2 regions of the Nonomuraea salmonea genome follow, and region 1 is predicted to be linked to the other one. Evidence: predicted binding sites of a transcription regulator. Region 1 holds the regulator's gene; the other holds the start of a gene.
The links. Region 1 encodes HrcA, which represses chaperone genes, less so after heat shock. Its sites were predicted from a motif close to TTGGCACTCTCNNNNNGAGAGTGCCAA; they were not measured.

Region 1 (8,256 bases):
ATCGCCGGGCAAGACAGCTCGCCCCGCGGCAAGACGCGCAGAGCACCCCTAGCGGCTCACCAGCGGCCCGTGCGGCTGAAGAGCACGGCGGCCGCCGCCACCCCCGCCGTGGACGTGCGCAGCACCGTAGGCCCGAGCAGCACCGGCTCCGCCTTGGCCGCCCTGAACCGCTCCAGCTCCTCCTCCGAGACCCCGCCTTCCGGCCCCACCACCATGACGACGTCGCCGCCCGCCGGCAGCGCCACGCCCGACAGCGGCTCGGCGGCCTCCTCGTGCAGCACCAGCCCGAGCGCCGCCTCCGCCAGCAGCCGCTCGACGCTTGCCGTGGAGGCGAGGTCGGCCACCTCGGGCAGGTGGAAGCGGCGGGCCTGCTTGCCCGCCTCGCGCGCGGTGGAGCGCCAGCGGCCGAGGGCCTTGGCGACCTTGTCGCCCTTCCACTGGGTGATGCTGCGGGCCGCCGCCCACGGCACGATCACGTCGACGCCGGCCTCGGTCATCATCTCGACCGCCAGCTCGCCCCTGTCGCCCTTGGGCAGCCCCTGGACGACCACCAGCCGGGGCCGCGGCGGCTCGACGTCGTAGCGGTGCAGCACCTCGAGCCGCAGCGCGTCCTTCAGCGCCTCGCGTACGACGCACTCGGCCACCCCGCCCGCCCCGTCGGTGAGGTCGACCCGCTCACCGGCGCGCAACCGGCGTACGGAGGCCGCGTGCCGCCCCTCGGGGCCGTCGAGCGTCAGCTCGGGCCCTTCGAGGTGCGCGCTCAGGAAGACCGGAGCCGTCACCGGCCGTTGAACGCGTCACGCAGGCGGGAGAAAAAACCCTGCTGGCCCGGTGCGAACTTGCCAGGCGGGCGCTCCTCACCTCGCTGCCTGGCCAGCTCGCGCAGCAGCTCTTCCTGAGCCGCGTCGAGACGGCTCGGCGTCTCGACGTTGACGTGGATGAGCAGGTCGCCCCTGCCGGACTCGTTGAGCCGCTGGACGCCTCTGCCGTACATGGTGATGACCTGGCCCGACTGCGTGCCGGGCCGGACGTCGATCTCCTCGGCGCCGTCGAGGGTCTCGACGGTCAGCACGGTGCCGAGCGCGGCGGCCGTCATCGGGATCTGGACGGTGCAGTGGAGGTCGTCGCCGCGCCGTTCGAAGATCTCGTGGGGCCGCTCGACGATCTCGAGGAACAGGTCGCCGGGCGGGCCGCCGCCCGGGCCGACCTCGCCCTCGCCGGCGAGCTGGATGTGGGTGCCGTCCTCGACGCCCGCGGGGATGCGGACCTTGATCGTACGGCGGGTGCGCACCCGGCCGTCGCCGGAGCACTCCTGGCAGGGGTTGCGGATGATGGTGCCGAAGCCGCCGCACTGCGGGCAGGGCCGCGAGGTCATGACCTGGCCCAGGAAGGACCGTGTCACCTGGGAGATCTCGCCGCGCCCGCTGCACATGTCGCAGGTGTCGGGGTGGGTGCCGGGCGCGGTGCCGGCGCCGTGGCAGATGTCGCACAGCACGGCCGTGTCGACGGCCAGCTCGCGGGTCGTGCCGAACGCCGTCTCGCGCAGGTCGAGCTCGACCCTGATGGTGGCGTTGCGGCCCCTGCGGGCACGTGAGCGGGGCCCCCTGGCACCGGTGGCGGTGCCGAAGAAGGCGTCCATGATGTCGCTGAACGGGAAGCCCGCTCCGAAGCCTCCCGCGCCGGCGCCCGCTCCCGCGCCGCCGCCGAAGGGGTCGCCACCCAGGTCGTACATCTGGCGCTTGTTCGGGTCGGACAGCACCTCGTAGGCCTGCGTGATCTCTTTGAACCGCTCCTGCGTGTCAGGATCGGGGTTCACGTCAGGGTGCAGCTCTCGGGCGAGCCGGCGATACGCCTTCTTGATCTCGTCCTGACTCGCGTCACGGCGCACCCCGAGGGTGGCGTAGTAGTCGCTGTTTGCCACTTATCGACCTCTTATGATGCAGCCAGGATCTGGCTGACGTAGCGTGCCACCGCGCGTACGGCGCCCATCGTCACGGGATAGTCCATCCTGGTCGGCCCCAGAACGCCGAGCCGGGCCAGTTGGTTGTCGCCAGAACCGTATCCGGTCGCGACGATGGATGTGCCCCTCAGGTAGGGGTTTTCCGAGCCGATGCGCACGGTGAGCGCGGACGGGGTGTCTGAGGTTGTCTCGCCGAGCAGCCGCATGAGGACGACGTGCTCCTCAAGCGCCTCCAGCACGTCGCGCAGGCCGGTGGCGAAGTCGGCGCCGGCGAGGTTGGCCGCGCCGGCGAACACGATCTTCTCGTCGTGCCGCTCGACCAGCGTCTCGAGCAGCACTGAGAGGATCGTCGCCGCGGCGGGCCGGTCTTCGACCGGGAGTCTTTCCGGCAGGTCGGCCACCAGCTCGGGCACGCTGCTCAGGCCGCAGCCGTCGAGGCAGGCGTTGAGCACGGCGCGCAGGTTGGCGATGCGGTGGTCCTCCACCACTTCGGGCAGCTCCACCACGCGCTGCTCGACGCGGCCGGTGTTGGTGATCAGCACGAGCATGACCCGCCGGTCGGTCAGCGGGACGAGCTCGACGTGCCGGACCGTCGAACGGTTGAGCGTCGGGTATTGCACGACCGCCACCTGCCTGGTCAGCTGCGCGAGCAGCCGGACCGTGCGGGTGACGACGTCGTCGAGGTCGACCGCGCCGGCGAGGAACGTCTCGATCGCCCGCCGCTCGGCCCCCGACAACGGCTTGACCTGCGAGAGCCGGTCGACGAACAGGCGATAGCCCTTGTCCGTCGGCACGCGGCCCGCGCTGGTGTGGGGCTGGGTGATGTAGCCTTCCTCTTCCAGCGCGGCCATGTCGTTCCTGACCGTCGCCGGGGAGACCTTCAGATTGTGACGCTCGGCCAGCGCCTTGGAGCCCACCGGTTCGTTGGTGGACACGTAGTCTTCGACAATGGCCCGGAGCACCGCCAGCTTCCGATCGTCGAGCACGTGCTCACCTCCTGCCTCTGTCCCTTACAGGAACGTGGTGTCTAGCACTCTGTGTTCCCGAGTGCCAAGTGTACGGCTCTCGCCCACAAGGTGCGATAACACCGCGTCCCAACTGCTGTCTGGCTTCCTGTGAGCGACAGGCCCCACACTTGCCCTCATGACCGACGATTCCCGGCCCCCGGCGTACGGCCCGCCGCCAGGCTACGGTCCGCCCCAGTACGGACCGCCCCCACAGGGACAGCCGCCGCAGGGACCACCCCAGTACGGGCAACAGCCTCCGTTCGGACAGGGGCCACCGCAGTACGGTGACCCCGCTCAGTTCGGCCCGCCATCTCAGTACGGACAATACGGCCAACAGGCCCAATTTCCACCACGAATCGACTCCAAAGCCATAAAGCCCAGCCGCTGGTGGCTGGTGGCCGTCTGGGGCGTGTTCGTGGCCTGCCTGGCGGCCGGCGGCGTGCTGTTCGCCACCGGCCTGGGCGGCGCGACCGACCTGGTGCCCAAGCAGACGTTCGCGTCCGGCGAAAGCGTCACGGTGACGGTCGACCCGGCCGAGAAGCCGGGCGTCTACCTCGCCAGCGACACCGCCGTCACCTACGACTGCTCGATCAGCGGCGAGGCCAAGCTGGCCAAGACCCCCGACCGGCGTACGGTGTCGGCCGGCGACGCCGTGTGGGAGCAGTTCCTGGTGATCAACGCGCCGGCCAAGGGCGACTACCAGCTCACCTGCGTCAACCAGGAGGACGCCACCGTGCGCTACGGCGTCGGCCGCGACTCCTACTCCGTCGTGAACGGCGTCGCCGACGGCCTCATCGCCCTCGTGGCCCTGCCGGGCGCCGGGCTGCTCGCCGCCATCGCCGGCACGATCGTCGTCCTCGTCCGCCGCAGCGGCGCGCGGAAGCGCCTTGCAGTGAGCGGGTGATTTGCTACGGTCCCCGTGTGTACGAGGGCGATGTACTGGCGGGAAATTGGCGGCGGCCGGGCAAGGGCAAGATCCCCAAGGTGCCCGCGGAGCCGGACCTCGTCGTGGAGGACGCCGACAGCGGCTTCTGCGGCGCCGTGGTGGCCTGTGACAAGGAGGCCGTCACGCTGGAGGACCGGTTCGGCAAGCGCCGGCTCTTCCCGCTCGCGCCCGCGGCGTTCCTGCTGGAAGGCCGTCCCGTGACCCTCGTACGCCCCGCCGCCACCGCCCCCACCGGCCCTCGGCGCAGCGCGTCGGGCTCGATCGCCGTCGAAGGGCTGCGGGCCAGGGTCGCCAGGCAGAGCCGCATCTACGTCGAGGGCGTCCACGACGCCGCCCTCGTCGAGAAGATCTGGGGCCACGACCTGCGGGTCGAAGGCGTCGTCGTCGAATACCTCGAAGGCGTCGACCACCTGCCCGCCATCGTCGACGAGTTCGGCCCCGAGCCGGGGCGGCGCCTCGGCGTGCTCGTCGACCACCTGGTGCCCGGCTCCAAGGAGAGCCGGATCGCCGCCGAGATCACCTCGCCCGACGTGCTCGTGGTCGGGCATCCGTTCGTCGACATCTGGCAGGCGGTCAAGCCGTCCGTGCTGCGCATCCCGGCCTGGCCCGACGTGCCGCGCGGGGTGCCATGGAAGGAGGGCGTCATCGCCGCGCTGGGCTGGCGCATGGAGCCCGCGGAGGCGTGGCGGCGCATTCTCGGCGCCGTCTCGACGTACACGGACCTGGAACCGGCGCTGCTCGGCCGGGTCGAGGAACTGATCGACTTCGTTACGGAGGCCCCATGAGCCAGGACCCGACCCCGCCGCCCGCCGACGACGACGCCACCCGCAGGTTCGCCCCGGCGGACGACGACGCCACGCGCAGGGTCACCCCGTCCGACCTGCCGCCGCCCGCGCCCGGCTCGGGCCCCCAACCCGGCCCGCCCCCACCGTACGGACAACAACCCGTCCACCCCCAGCAACCCGGCTCCACGCCCGGCCATCCCCAGCAACCCGGCTCCACGTCCGGCTACCCACCGCAACCCGGCTCCACCCCGGGTTACTCGCAGCAGCCCGGTTCCGTGCCGGGTTATGAGCAGCAGCCCGGGTCGTCCGGCTACGGGCAGCAGCCCGGGTCGGCGCCCGGTTACGGGCAGCAGCCCGGGTCGGCGCCCGGTTACGGGCAGCAGCCCGGGTCGGCGCCCGGTTACGGGCAGCAGCTCCCCTACGGGCAGCAGCCCGGGTCGGCGCCGATCTACCACCCGCAGCCGCCCAGCGGCTACGGCCAGCAGGGCCCCTACGGCGGTCCCGGCGGCTACGGTCCGCCCGGCGGCTACGGCCGGCCCGGCTATCCGCCGCCCCCGCCCGGCTACGGCTACCCGCAGCACCCCGGCGAGCCCTACGTGCCCGGCCGCTTCGGCCCCCGCCCCGGCACCGACGACAACTCCATGGCGATGCTGGCCCACCTCCTCGGCCTGCTGGTCTCGTGGATCGGCCCGCTCATCATCTACGTGATGCGCAAGGACCAGTCGCCCTACGTCAGGGACCAGGCGGCGGAGGCGCTGAATTTCCAGATCACCATGTTCATCGGCTACATCGTGTCCGCGTTCCTGATGCTGCTGTTCATCGGCTTCCTGCTGCTGCCGGCGGTCTTCGTCGTGTCGCTGATCTTCCACATCCAGGCGGCGATGGCGACGTACCGGGGCGAGCGTTACCGCTACCCCATCTCCATCCGCCTGATCACCTAGACCAGCAGGTCCCTGATCAGGGCGTCGGCCAGCAGCCGGCCCTGGAGGGTCAGCACCATGTGGCCCGCCTTGAACGGCTCGGGCTCCAGCAGCCCCCGCGCCAGGGCGCTCGCCACCACGGGCCGCGCGGCGGGCGCGACCTCGGCCAGCGGATAGCCGGACGACAGCCGCAGCTCCAGCATGAGGCGTTCGGCGTCGCGGTCGTCGTGCCCGAGCACCTCGCGGGCGTGCGCCGGCGAGTGGCCCGCGGCCAGGCGCTGGGCGTAGGCGGCGGGGTGCTTGACGTTCCACCAGCGGGTGCCGCCGACGTGGCTGTGGGCTCCTGGGCCGGCCGCCCACCAGTCGCCGCCGGTCCAGTAGAGCAGGTTGTGGCGGCAGCGGGCGTCGTCGGTGACGGCCCAGTTGGACACCTCGTACCACGCGAACCCGGCCGCGGACAACAGCTCGTCGGCGATGAGGTAGCGGTCGGCGGCCACGTCGTCGTCGGGCATCGGCAGCTCACCGCGCCTGATGCGCGCGGCCAGGCGGGTGCCCTCCTCGACGATCAGCGAGTACGCCGACACGTGGTCGGGCCCTGCCTCGATCGCCGCGCCCAGCGAGGCCCGCCAGTCGTCGTCGGACTCGCCCGGCGTGCTGTAGATCAGGTCGAGGTTGACGTGCTCGAACCCGGCCGCGCGCGCCTCCCTGACGGCCGCGGCGGCCCGGCCGGGCGTGTGGCGGCGGTCGAGGACCTGCAGCACGTGCTCGCGTACGCTCTGCATGCCGAAGCTGATGCGGTTGAAGCCGCCGTGGCGCAGCTTCTCCAGCGACGAGGGATCGACCGACTCGGGGTTGGCCTCGGTGGTGACCTCGGCGTCCGGCCGCAACCCGAACTCCGAGCCGATCGCGGCCAGGATGCGTGCCAGGTCTTCGGGAGGCAGCAGCGTGGGGGTGCCGCCGCCGAAGAACACCGTCTCCACCGGCAGGTCGGTCTCGCCCAGGACGCGGCGCGCCAGGCGGATCTCCTCGATCACCGTGTCGGCGTAGTCGCGCTGCGAGGCGCCGGGGCCCAGCTCGGAGGCGGTGTAGGTGTTGAAGTCGCAGTAGCCGCAGCGGGTCAGGCAGAACGGCACGTGCACGTAGAAGCCGAACGGGCGCTCGCCGAGGCCGCGCAGGGCGCTGTCGGGCAGCTCGCCCGAGGTGGGCGCGGGATCGCCGTCAGGCAGGATGGATGGCACGTTTCCAGTGTGCCCGTCCCCCGCAGTGCTCCGACCGGTGCGGGTCGTTGACGAGGGCTCAGGGCGGCTCTACGATCGCGTCAACTTATAGGAAAGTTTCCTATTTGTAGCTGTCCGGGAGCGGCCCCGTGAAGAAGAAGATCCTCATCGCCCTGTCCGTCTTACTCGGGCTCACGCTGGTCTCCGTACCGGCCGAGGCCCGCACCGGGTTCAACCGGGTCGCGTACTTCATCCAATGGGGCGTCTACGGACGTGACTACCACGTCAAGGACGTGCACCTCAGCGGCGCCGCCGCCAAGCTCACCCACCTCAACTACGCGTTCGGGTTCGTGAACGGCGACGGCACCTGCTACTCCTCCGACCCGTGGGCCGACTGGCAGCGGCCCGTGCCCGCCGAGCAGAGCGTGGACGGCGTGGCCGACGAGCCGGGACAGGCGCTCAACGGCAACCTCAACCAGCTCCGCAAGCTCAAGGCCAAGCACCCCAAGCTCAAGGTGATGATCTCGCTCGGCGGCTGGACCGGCTCCGCCGCGTTCTCCGACGCCGTCCTCACCCCCGAGTCGCGCTCCAAGCTCGCCTCCTCCTGCATCGACATGTGGCTGCGCGGCAACCTGCCCGGCCTCGAGCCCGGCGCCGCCGCGGGCGTCTTCGACGGCATCGACCTCGACTGGGAGTGGCCCGGCTCGGCCGGCGCCGAGGGCAACGTGATCAGGCCCGAGGACAAGCGCAACTTCACGCTGTTCGTGACCGAGCTGCGCCGCCAGCTCACCGCGTTCTCGCGGAAGGCGCAGCTCAGCGCGTTCCTCCCGGCCGCCGCCGCCAAGATCGACGCGGGCTTCGAGGTACGCGAGGTCTTCAGGCAGCTCGACTTCGCCACCCTCCAGGGGTACGACCTGCACGGCACCTGGGAGCAGCAGACCGCGCACCACGCCAACCTGTTCACCGACCGGCGCGACCCCAACCCGGTCAAGTACAGCGTCGACCAGACCGTCCGCGACTACCTCAAGCGCGGGGCCCCCGCACGCAAGCTCGTGGTCGGCGTGCCCGCGTACGGGCAGGGCTGGACCGGCGTCACCGACCGCTCCAAGGGCCTCTACCAGCCCGCCACCGGCCCTGCCCCCGGCAAGTGGGCGCCCGGCACCGAGGACTACAAGGACCTGGTGAACAAGCCGGGCAAGCGCCACCGCGACCTGCTCACCGGCGCCATGTGGCTGTACGACGGCAACGAGTTCTGGTCGTACGACGATCCGGCGGTGATGCTGCAGAAGGCGGCGTACATCCGGCTGAAGGGGCTCGGCGGGTTCATGCTGTGGTCCATCGACCAGGACGACTCCCGCGCCTCCCTCACCTCCGCCCTCTCCAGCGTCCTTCGCTGACCCGGGCTCTCATGGGTGCGGACG
Region 2 (8,256 bases), on a different contig from region 1:
CACCACGCCGTCGAAGACCCACGTCACCGAGGCTCTGGTCCGCCGCCATCTGGGTGAGCAGGTGCTGGTCATCGGCCAGTACATCGACCAGCTCGACGAGCTGGGCGAGCACCTCAACGCGCCGGTGATCAAGGGCGACACCAGGATCAAGGAGCGCGAGCGCCTCTACCAGGCGTTCCGCGACAAGGAGATTCAGGTGCTGGTGGTGTCGAAGGTGGCCAACTTCTCCATCGACCTGCCTGAGGCGGCCGTCGCGATCCAGGTGTCGGGCACGTTCGGCTCGCGCCAGGAGGAGGCCCAGCGGCTCGGGCGGGTGCTGCGGCCCAAGGCCGACGGCGGGGGCGCCCGGTTCTACACGGTGGTCAGCAGGGACACCGTCGATCAGGAGTTCGCGGCGCACCGGCAGCGGTTCCTGGCCGAGCAGGGGTACGCCTATCAGATCATCGACGCCGACGACGTGCTCGGCGGGGTGTAGCGGTCGCGATGCCCGGCCGCTCGCCCGAGCGGCCAGGCATTCACCGTGGTGTCACGTCCACGAGACTCCGCGGGCCGACATTCGAACCACCCCCCTCACCTGCGTACTATCACGCCGCCTGCGACATACCCCCATGATCCGACAAACCCACCTGAAATGCCCGAATTTTTCGGTATTTCCAGGTTGGTAGCGGACGCCCGTTTCCGCCTGGCTCAGCGTGCCAGCAGGCCGCCGAGGAACAACACGCCCTCGGCCGCGATCCAGGCCACCACCCCGGCGCCCATCAAGCGGGCGAACGTCCGCGAGTCGGCCCTCGACCACGGGACCAGCCAGGCGGCCACCGTGCAGCACGCCGCCAGTGCGGCGAACAGCGCCGACACCGTGGAAACCGTATCAAGGCGCTGCGAACACGTCGACGGGCTCTCATCTCCCGCACAGAACGCCTGCAGCCCCCATCCGGCGAACACCGACAGACCCCACAACGCGGCGAGCAGGAAGCTCGCGATCGTGGGGACGATCGGCGAGACACGGAGCCGGAGCACCTCCTATGCGTACCCGGTCGGCCGCGAGTAAATGCTTTGGAAGCCCGCCGAAGTCGCCACTAGACTGGCGGATTCGCTGCCTTGACCACCTCCGTTCACCAGACCAGGGAGGCGCTTTCGCATGCCCGGGCACCAGATGGCCCCAGACATACGCCAAGAGACCAGCACCGACCCCGACGACCCGGTCGGCGTACTCGCGGCCGAGCAGGCCCACCTCGCCGAGTCCAGAGCCGCGCTCACAGCCATGCGCGCGCACGCCCAGTCCCTGTCGGCCGACGCGGCCGGCGACTGGGTCTCGCAGCAGATCCTGCAGTCGCTGCTCGACCAGCGGGTCGCCGCACTGGCCGACCACCCCGACACCCCGCTCTTCTTCGGCCGCCTCGACCGCGCCGGCGGCGACGACCTGCCGAGCACCATCTACGTCGGCCGCCGCCACGTCCACGACGCCGGCAGCAAGCCGCTGGTGATCGACTGGCGGGCGCCGGTGTCGCGCGCGTTCTACCAGGCCAGCCCGGCCGACCCGATGGGCGTCGAGCGCCGGCGGCGCTTCGGCTACCACGGCGGGGCGCTCACCGCGTACGAGGACGAGCCGCTGGCCGACGGCGGCGACATCGGCCCGTCGAAGATCCTCACCGAGGAGATCGAGCGGCCCCGCACCGGCCCCATGCGCGACATCGTCGCCACCATCCAGCCCGACCAGGACGAGATCGTCCGCTCCACGCTGGCCCAGACGGTGTGCGTGCAGGGCGCCCCCGGCACCGGGAAGACCGCCGTCGGCCTCCACCGCGCCGCCTACCTGCTGTTCACCCACCGCGAGCGGCTGGCCAGGTCGGGCGTCATGATCGTCGGGCCGAACCGGGCCTTCCTGTCCTACATCTCCTCCGTCCTGCCCGCGCTGGGCGAGGTCAAGGTCGACCAGACCACGGTGGCCGGGCTGCTGGGCGAGCACGCCGCCCCCGAGGACCCCGAGGTCGCCGCCATCAAGGGCGACGCCAGGATGGCCGCCGTCCTTGAGCGCGCGCTCTGGCTGCACATCGTCAAACCGGAGGAAGGCGTCGTCTTCACCAAGGGCGCCTACCGCCACCGGGTGGCCGACTACGAGGTGCGCGAGATCGTCGCCTCCCTGCGCGGCACCACCCGCTACAACCCCGGCCGCGCGGCGCTGGCCCAGCGGCTGGCCCACATGGTGCTCGTCCGCATGGAGCAGCGCGGCGAGTCGCCCGACGACCGGGTCCAGGACGCGGTGGCCAGGTCGAAGCCGGTCAAGCAGCTCGTGGACGCCGTCTGGCCCAAGCTGACGCCCGAGCAGGTGCTCCATCGCCTGCTGTCCGACCCCGAGTTCCGCGCCAAGGCCGCCAAGTCCGACCTGACGGCCGAGGAGCAGGAGCTGCTCGCCTGGCGCAAGCCGTACCGGAGCTGGAAGTCCGCGAAGTGGTCGGCGGCCGACGCGGCGCTCCTCGACGAGCTGCGCGACCTCATGGAACGCACGCCCTCACTGGGTCACCTGGTCGTGGACGAGGCGCAGGACCTGTCGGAGATGCAGCTCAGGGCGCTCGGACGGCGCTGCCGCAACGGCTCGGCCACCGTGCTCGGCGACCTCGCGCAGGGCACCACCCCGTGGTCCACCACCTCGTGGCAGGCGGTGCTCGAACACCTCGGCCAGCGCGAGGGCGAGGTGACGGAGCTGACACTCGGCTTCCGCGTGCCGCGCGAGGTGCTCGACTACGCGGCCCGGCTGCTGCCCTCCATCGCCCCCGGCCTGGCCGCGCCGCGCTCGCTGCGTCCCGGCGCGGGCTCGCTCACCGTGCTGCCCGGCGGCTCGGTCATCGAGGTGGCGCGGCAGGCGCTGGCCAAAGAGGGTTCCATCGGCGTCATCGTTCCCGACGCCCTGGTCGAGACCGTCTCGCAGGCGCTGGCCGAGCTGCCGCACGCCGTGCTCGACCCCGACTCCCCCGACGAGCAGCGCCTGCTCGTCGTGCCCGCCACGCTCGCCAAGGGCCTCGAGTACGACCACGTCATCGTGGTCGAGCCGGCCGACATCGTGGCCGCCGAGCCGAGGGGCCTGGCCCGGCTCTACGTCGTGCTGACCCGTGCGGTCACCTCGCTGACCGTGCTGCACGACAAGCCGCTGCCCGCCGAGCTGGCGGCGTGAGCCGCGCGGGCACGGCGCTTCTAGGATGGCTGGGCAAGCACCTAGCTCTCACCCAAGGAGGATGCCGTGCCCGCACCGCTTCCCCATGAATTCCTGCCGTCGGTCCCCGCGCTCGTGGTCGAGAGCGACGACATCCAGGACGGCGAGCGACTGCCCGACCTCCACGTCTTCAACGACTGGGGCATGACGGGCGGCAACCAGTCGCCGCACCTGCGCTGGTCCGGCGCCCCCGAGGGCACCAGGAGCTATGCCGTCACGTGCTTCGACCCCGACGCGCCGACCGGCAGCGGCTTCTGGCACTGGGTGCTGTTCGACCTGCCGGCCTCGGTGACCGAGCTGCCCACCGGCGCGGGCTCGGCGCCCGACTTCAAGGGCCTGCCCGAGGGCGCCGTGCACGCCCGCACCGACTACGGCACCAAGGCCTACGGCGGCGCCGCCCCGCCTCCCGGCGACCCGCACCGCTACGTCTTCACCGTGCACGCGCTGGGCGTCGACAAGCTGGGGGTCGACAGCGACACCAGCCCGGCCGTGGTCGGCTTCAACATCAACGCCAACCTGCTGGCCCGTGGCTTCGTCGTGGCCCACTTCGGCGTCTGACAAGCGTCAGAGCGCCCCGCCGGGAGCCCGGCGGGGCGCTCGTCATGTCGGGGTCAGCTCATGTCGGGGTCAGCGCACGAGGGGCGCCTGGGGGCAGCCGACGAGCCCCGGCAGCAGCGAGTCGACGACCGGAATGCCGGTGGTGGTCGCGCCCGGCAGGCAGAACGGATTGTTCAGCTGGCGCAGCAGGCTGAACGTGCTCGTCAGCTCGTCGTCGGCATGCGCGGGAGCCGCCGCGGCGGTGACGGCGGCCAGGGCGATGGCCGCGATACCGAAAATGCGCTTGCTGCGGGAGAACATCCGCCACTCCTTCGTTGAGGTGAGTTATGGCTGACCACCTTTCCTCACCATGAGTAGCGGATCAATGGTGAAACGTAATGGCAGCTCCACAAGAAAAAGAGCGGCCCGGAAAATTCCGGACCGCTCTTCGCCTGCGCGACGGATAAAGACCTAGAAGTCCATGTCGCCGCCGCCGGGCATGCCGCCGGCGGGAGCGGCCCCAGCCTTCTCGGGCTTCTCGGCGATGACGGCCTCGGTCGTCAGGAACAGCGCCGCGATGGAGGCGGCGTTCTGCAGCGCGGAGCGCGTCACCTTGGCCGGGTCGATGATGCCCGACTCGAACATGTTGACGTACTCGCCCGACGCGGCGTTGAGGCCCTCACCCGGGGTGAGGTTGCGCACGCGCTCGACCACGACGCCGCCCTCGAGGCCGGCGTTGACCGCGATCTGCTTGAGCGGCTCCTCCAGCGCCTTCTTGACGATGGCGGCACCGGTGGCCTCGTCGCCGTTGAGCTCGAGCTTGTCGAACGCCTTGGCGCCGGCCTGCAGCAGCGCCACGCCACCGCCGGGGACGATGCCCTCCTCGACGGCCGCCTTCGCGTTGCGGACGGCGTCCTCGATGCGGTGCTTGCGCTCCTTGAGCTCGACCTCGGTGGCGGCACCGGCCTTGATGACGGCGACGCCGCCGGCCAGCTTGGCCAGGCGCTCCTGGAGCTTCTCGCGGTCGTAGTCGGAGTCGGTGCGCTCGATCTCGGCGCGGATCTCGTTGACCCGGCCGGAGATCTGCTCGGCGTCACCGGCGCCGTCGACGATCGTCGTCTCGTCCTTGGTCACGACCACCTTGCGGGCGCGGCCCAGCAGGTCGAGGGTGGCGGTCTCGAGCTTGAGGCCGACCTCCTCGGCGATGACCTGACCGCCGGTCAGGATCGCGATGTCGTTGAGCATGGCCTTGCGGCGGTCGCCGAAGCCCGGAGCCTTGACGGCGACGGAACGGAACAGGCCGCGGATCTTGTTGACGACCAGGGTCGCCAGAGCCTCGCCCTCGACGTCCTCGGCGATGATCAGCAGCGGCTTGCCGGACTGGACGACCTTGTCGAGCAGCGGCAGCAGGTCCTTGTTGGCGGAGACCTTGCTGTTGACGATCAGGATGTAGGGGTCTTCGAGCACGGCCTCCATGCGGTCGGAGTCGGTCACGAAGTACATCGACGTCATGCCCTTGTCGAAGCGCATGCCCTCGGTGAGCTCGAGCTCGAGGCCGAAGGTGTTGCTCTCCTCGACGGTGATGACGCCTTCCTTGCCGACCTTGTCCATCGCCTCGGCGATGAGCGAGCCGATCTCGGGGTCGGCGGCGGAGATGGAGGCGGTGGAGGCGATCTGCTCCTTGGTCTCCACGTCCTTGGCCAGCTTGGAGAGCTCCTCGCTGACGCGCTCGACGGCGGACTCGATGCCCTTCTTCAGGGCCATCGGGTTGGCGCCGGCGGCGACGTTGCGCAGGCCCTCGCGCACCAGCGCCTGGGCGAGCACGGTGGCCGTGGTGGTGCCGTCACCAGCCACGTCGTCGGTCTTCTTCGCGACCTCCTTGACCAGCTCGGCGCCGATCTTCTCCCAGGGGTCCTCGAGCTCGATCTCCTTGGCGATGGACACACCGTCGTTGGTGATCGTGGGAGCGCCCCACTTCTTCTCCAGCACGACGTTGCGGCCCTTGGGACCCAAGGTCACCTTGACGGCGTCGGCGAGCTGGTTCATACCGCGCTCGAGACCGCGCCGGGCGTCCTCGTCAAACGCGATCATCTTGGCTGCCATAAGGCTAGACCTCCCAGATGCAGGGTGGCTTGTCGTGGACCGAGCCGACGCCCGCGACGGCATGGGTCAGCATCTCCTTCGGCAGACCCCATCGTCCCGATCCGGTGTTGGCACTCTGCTGCACAGAGTGCCAACGAACTGTTTAGCACTCTACCCTGTCGAGTGCAAGCGAACGCCCACCTGCCCCACGTTTCCGCCCAGGTCAGTCAGTACGCCGGTACGGCGAGCCGCCCTGGGCGGCCCACCGTACGCGAGTCGACGAGAGAGAGATGACGGCTCGCACGGACTGCGCTGCCGTGCGAACCCGCCCGGTGCATACCAGGATGTCGATCAGACCGTTCGGACGGACTCCGCCTGCGGTCCCTTCTGGCCCTGCGTGATCTCGAACTCGACGCGCTGTCCCTGCTCGAGAGATCGGTACCCGTCCATCATGATCGCTGAGTAATGGACGAATACATCCTTACCACCGTCTACCGCGATGAAGCCGTAGCCCTTGTCCGCGTTGAACCACTTGACGGTGCCCTGCGCCACTTCCGACTCCTCTTACTGGTCTCCCAGATCTCGCCCATTCCTCCGCGAGACCTGTAATCGCCCGACTTAACAGAAAATCAGCCGGACGATCGCCCTCGACCATACCTGTGGGGAGGGGTTTGGCAACAGAGTCAATCTGGGAACTGCCTATTTCTTCTTCCCGAACCTGGTTCAACATTGAATTAGGCCCGGAAAAGGAGAAGGCGCCCACAAGGGGCGCCTTCTGGATGCGAGCCGCGACACTCAGCCGCCGGCGACCGCCGGGATGATGGAGATCTGAGTCCCCTCAGGGGCGGGAGTGTCGAGGCCCTCGGCGAAACGGACGTCCTCTTCCCCCACGTAAACGTTGACGAAACGACGAATCTTGCCCGATTCATCCAGAATTCTCGCGCCGATGCCCGGGTAGTCGGCGTCGAGCTTGATGAGCACGTCACGAAGCGTCGCGCCCTCGCCACTGACCTCCGCGTTGCCCCCGGTGTAGGTGCGCAGAATGGTGGGAATCCGCACAGAAACGCTCATGGTTTAAGTCGCCTTTCCTGGTTGTCAGACAGTCGCGCGGAACGCGTCGAGAGAGGGCCGGATCACGGCCGTGGGTGCGGCGTCGTCGCTGATCGCGTCGAGCGTCTTGAGCCCGTCACCGGTGTTGAGCACCACGGTGAGGGCGTCGGGGTCGAGCACGCCGTTCTCGGTGAGCTTCTTCAGCACGCCGACGGTGACGCCGCCCGCGGTCTCGGCGAAGACGCCCTCCGTCGAGGCCAGCAGCTTGATGGCGGCCACGATCTCGGCGTCGGTGACGTCCTCGACGGCTCCGCCGGTGCGCCGGGCGATGTCCAGCACGTACGGCCCGTCGGCCGGGTTGCCGATGGCCAGGGACTTGGCGATGGTGTCGGGCTTGACCGGCCGTACGACCTCGTGCCCCGCCTTGTACGCGGTCGACACCGGCGAGCACCCGGCCGCCTGCGCCCCGAAGATCTTGTACGGGGTGTCCTCGACCAGCCCCAGCTTCACCAGCTCCTTGAAGCCCTTGTCGATCTTCGTGAGCTGGGACCCGGAGGCGATGGGGATGATGATCTGCTCGGGCAGCCGCCAGCCGAGCTGCTCGGCGATCTCGTACGCGAGCGTCTTGGAGCCCTCGGCGTAGTAGGGCCGCAGGTTGACGTTGACGAATCCCCACTTGTCGCCCAGCGGGTCGCCGATGAGTTCGGAGCAGAACCGGTTGACGTCGTCGTACGTGCCCTCGATGCCGATGAGCTTCCCGCCGAAGACCCGCGCCATGGCGATCTTCGCCTGCTCCAGATTGGCCGGGATGAACACGCACGCGTCGAGCCCTGCCCGCGCGGCGGCGGCGGTGACGGCGCCGGCGAGATTGCCGGTGGAGGAGCAGGAAAGCGTGTGGAAGCCGAAGTTCCTGGCCGCTTCGACGGCCATGGCGACGACCCGGTCCTTGAAGGAGTGGGTGGGATTGCCGGAGTCGTCCTTCACGTAAAGGGACTTGATGCCGAGCGTTCGGCCGAGGTTTCCGGCCTTGACCAATTTCGTCCAGCCGGGGTTCATATTCGGCTTTTCGGTCACGTTCGCCGGAACCGGAAGGAGCGCCCGGTAACGCCAGATGTTGGCCGGACCCGATGCGATCTGCTCGCGGGTCACCCGGCCGAAGTCGTAGGCCGCCTCGAGCGGCCCGAAACACTCCTGACACGCGAAGCTGGGACCCAGCGGGTAACGCGCGCCGCACTCGCGGCAGGACAGAGCGGTGGCAGGACCAAAGTCAAGCGACATGAAGCGAGGCCTTCCCTCATCTTCGCCCGCGGCCACCTTGACCGCGAACCGGAATTGGCACCTTGTCCCGGTCGGCCTCGCCTGGTCGCGAGTCGAAAGCC

Region 2: a site for HrcA is predicted at 5,956-5,982, ahead of groL (chaperonin GroEL). Genes of this name have one in related genera too.

What each region holds. Positions count from the first base shown of each region.
Region 1 covers NZ_JBHMCF010000042.1:86,330-94,585, reverse strand. Annotated here, with positions in the region: gene ACFFR3_RS38535 (16S rRNA (uracil(1498)-N(3))-methyltransferase) at 57-782, opposite strand; gene dnaJ (molecular chaperone DnaJ) at 779-1,921, opposite strand; gene hrcA (heat-inducible transcriptional repressor HrcA) at 1,933-2,946, opposite strand; gene ACFFR3_RS38520 (hypothetical protein) at 3,362-3,871, shown strand; gene ACFFR3_RS38515 (DUF3097 domain-containing protein) at 3,889-4,698, shown strand; gene ACFFR3_RS38510 (DUF4870 domain-containing protein) at 4,695-5,639, shown strand; gene hemW (radical SAM family heme chaperone HemW) at 5,636-6,856, opposite strand; gene ACFFR3_RS38500 (glycoside hydrolase family 18 protein) at 6,985-8,232, shown strand; gene ACFFR3_RS38495 (hypothetical protein) at 8,242-8,256, opposite strand, start outside.
Region 2 covers NZ_JBHMCF010000013.1:197,403-205,658, forward strand. Annotated here, with positions in the region: gene ACFFR3_RS18870 (DNA repair helicase XPB) at 1-475, shown strand, start outside; gene ACFFR3_RS18875 (hypothetical protein) at 688-1,017, opposite strand; gene ACFFR3_RS18880 (HelD family protein) at 1,139-3,169, shown strand; gene ACFFR3_RS18885 (YbhB/YbcL family Raf kinase inhibitor-like protein) at 3,236-3,766, shown strand; gene ACFFR3_RS18890 (hypothetical protein) at 3,836-4,066, opposite strand; gene groL (chaperonin GroEL) at 4,217-5,848, opposite strand; gene ACFFR3_RS18900 (cold-shock protein) at 6,179-6,379, opposite strand; gene ACFFR3_RS18905 (MoaD/ThiS family protein) at 6,623-6,898, opposite strand; gene thrC (threonine synthase) at 6,923-8,155, opposite strand; SAM riboswitch class I at 8,169-8,256, opposite strand, start outside.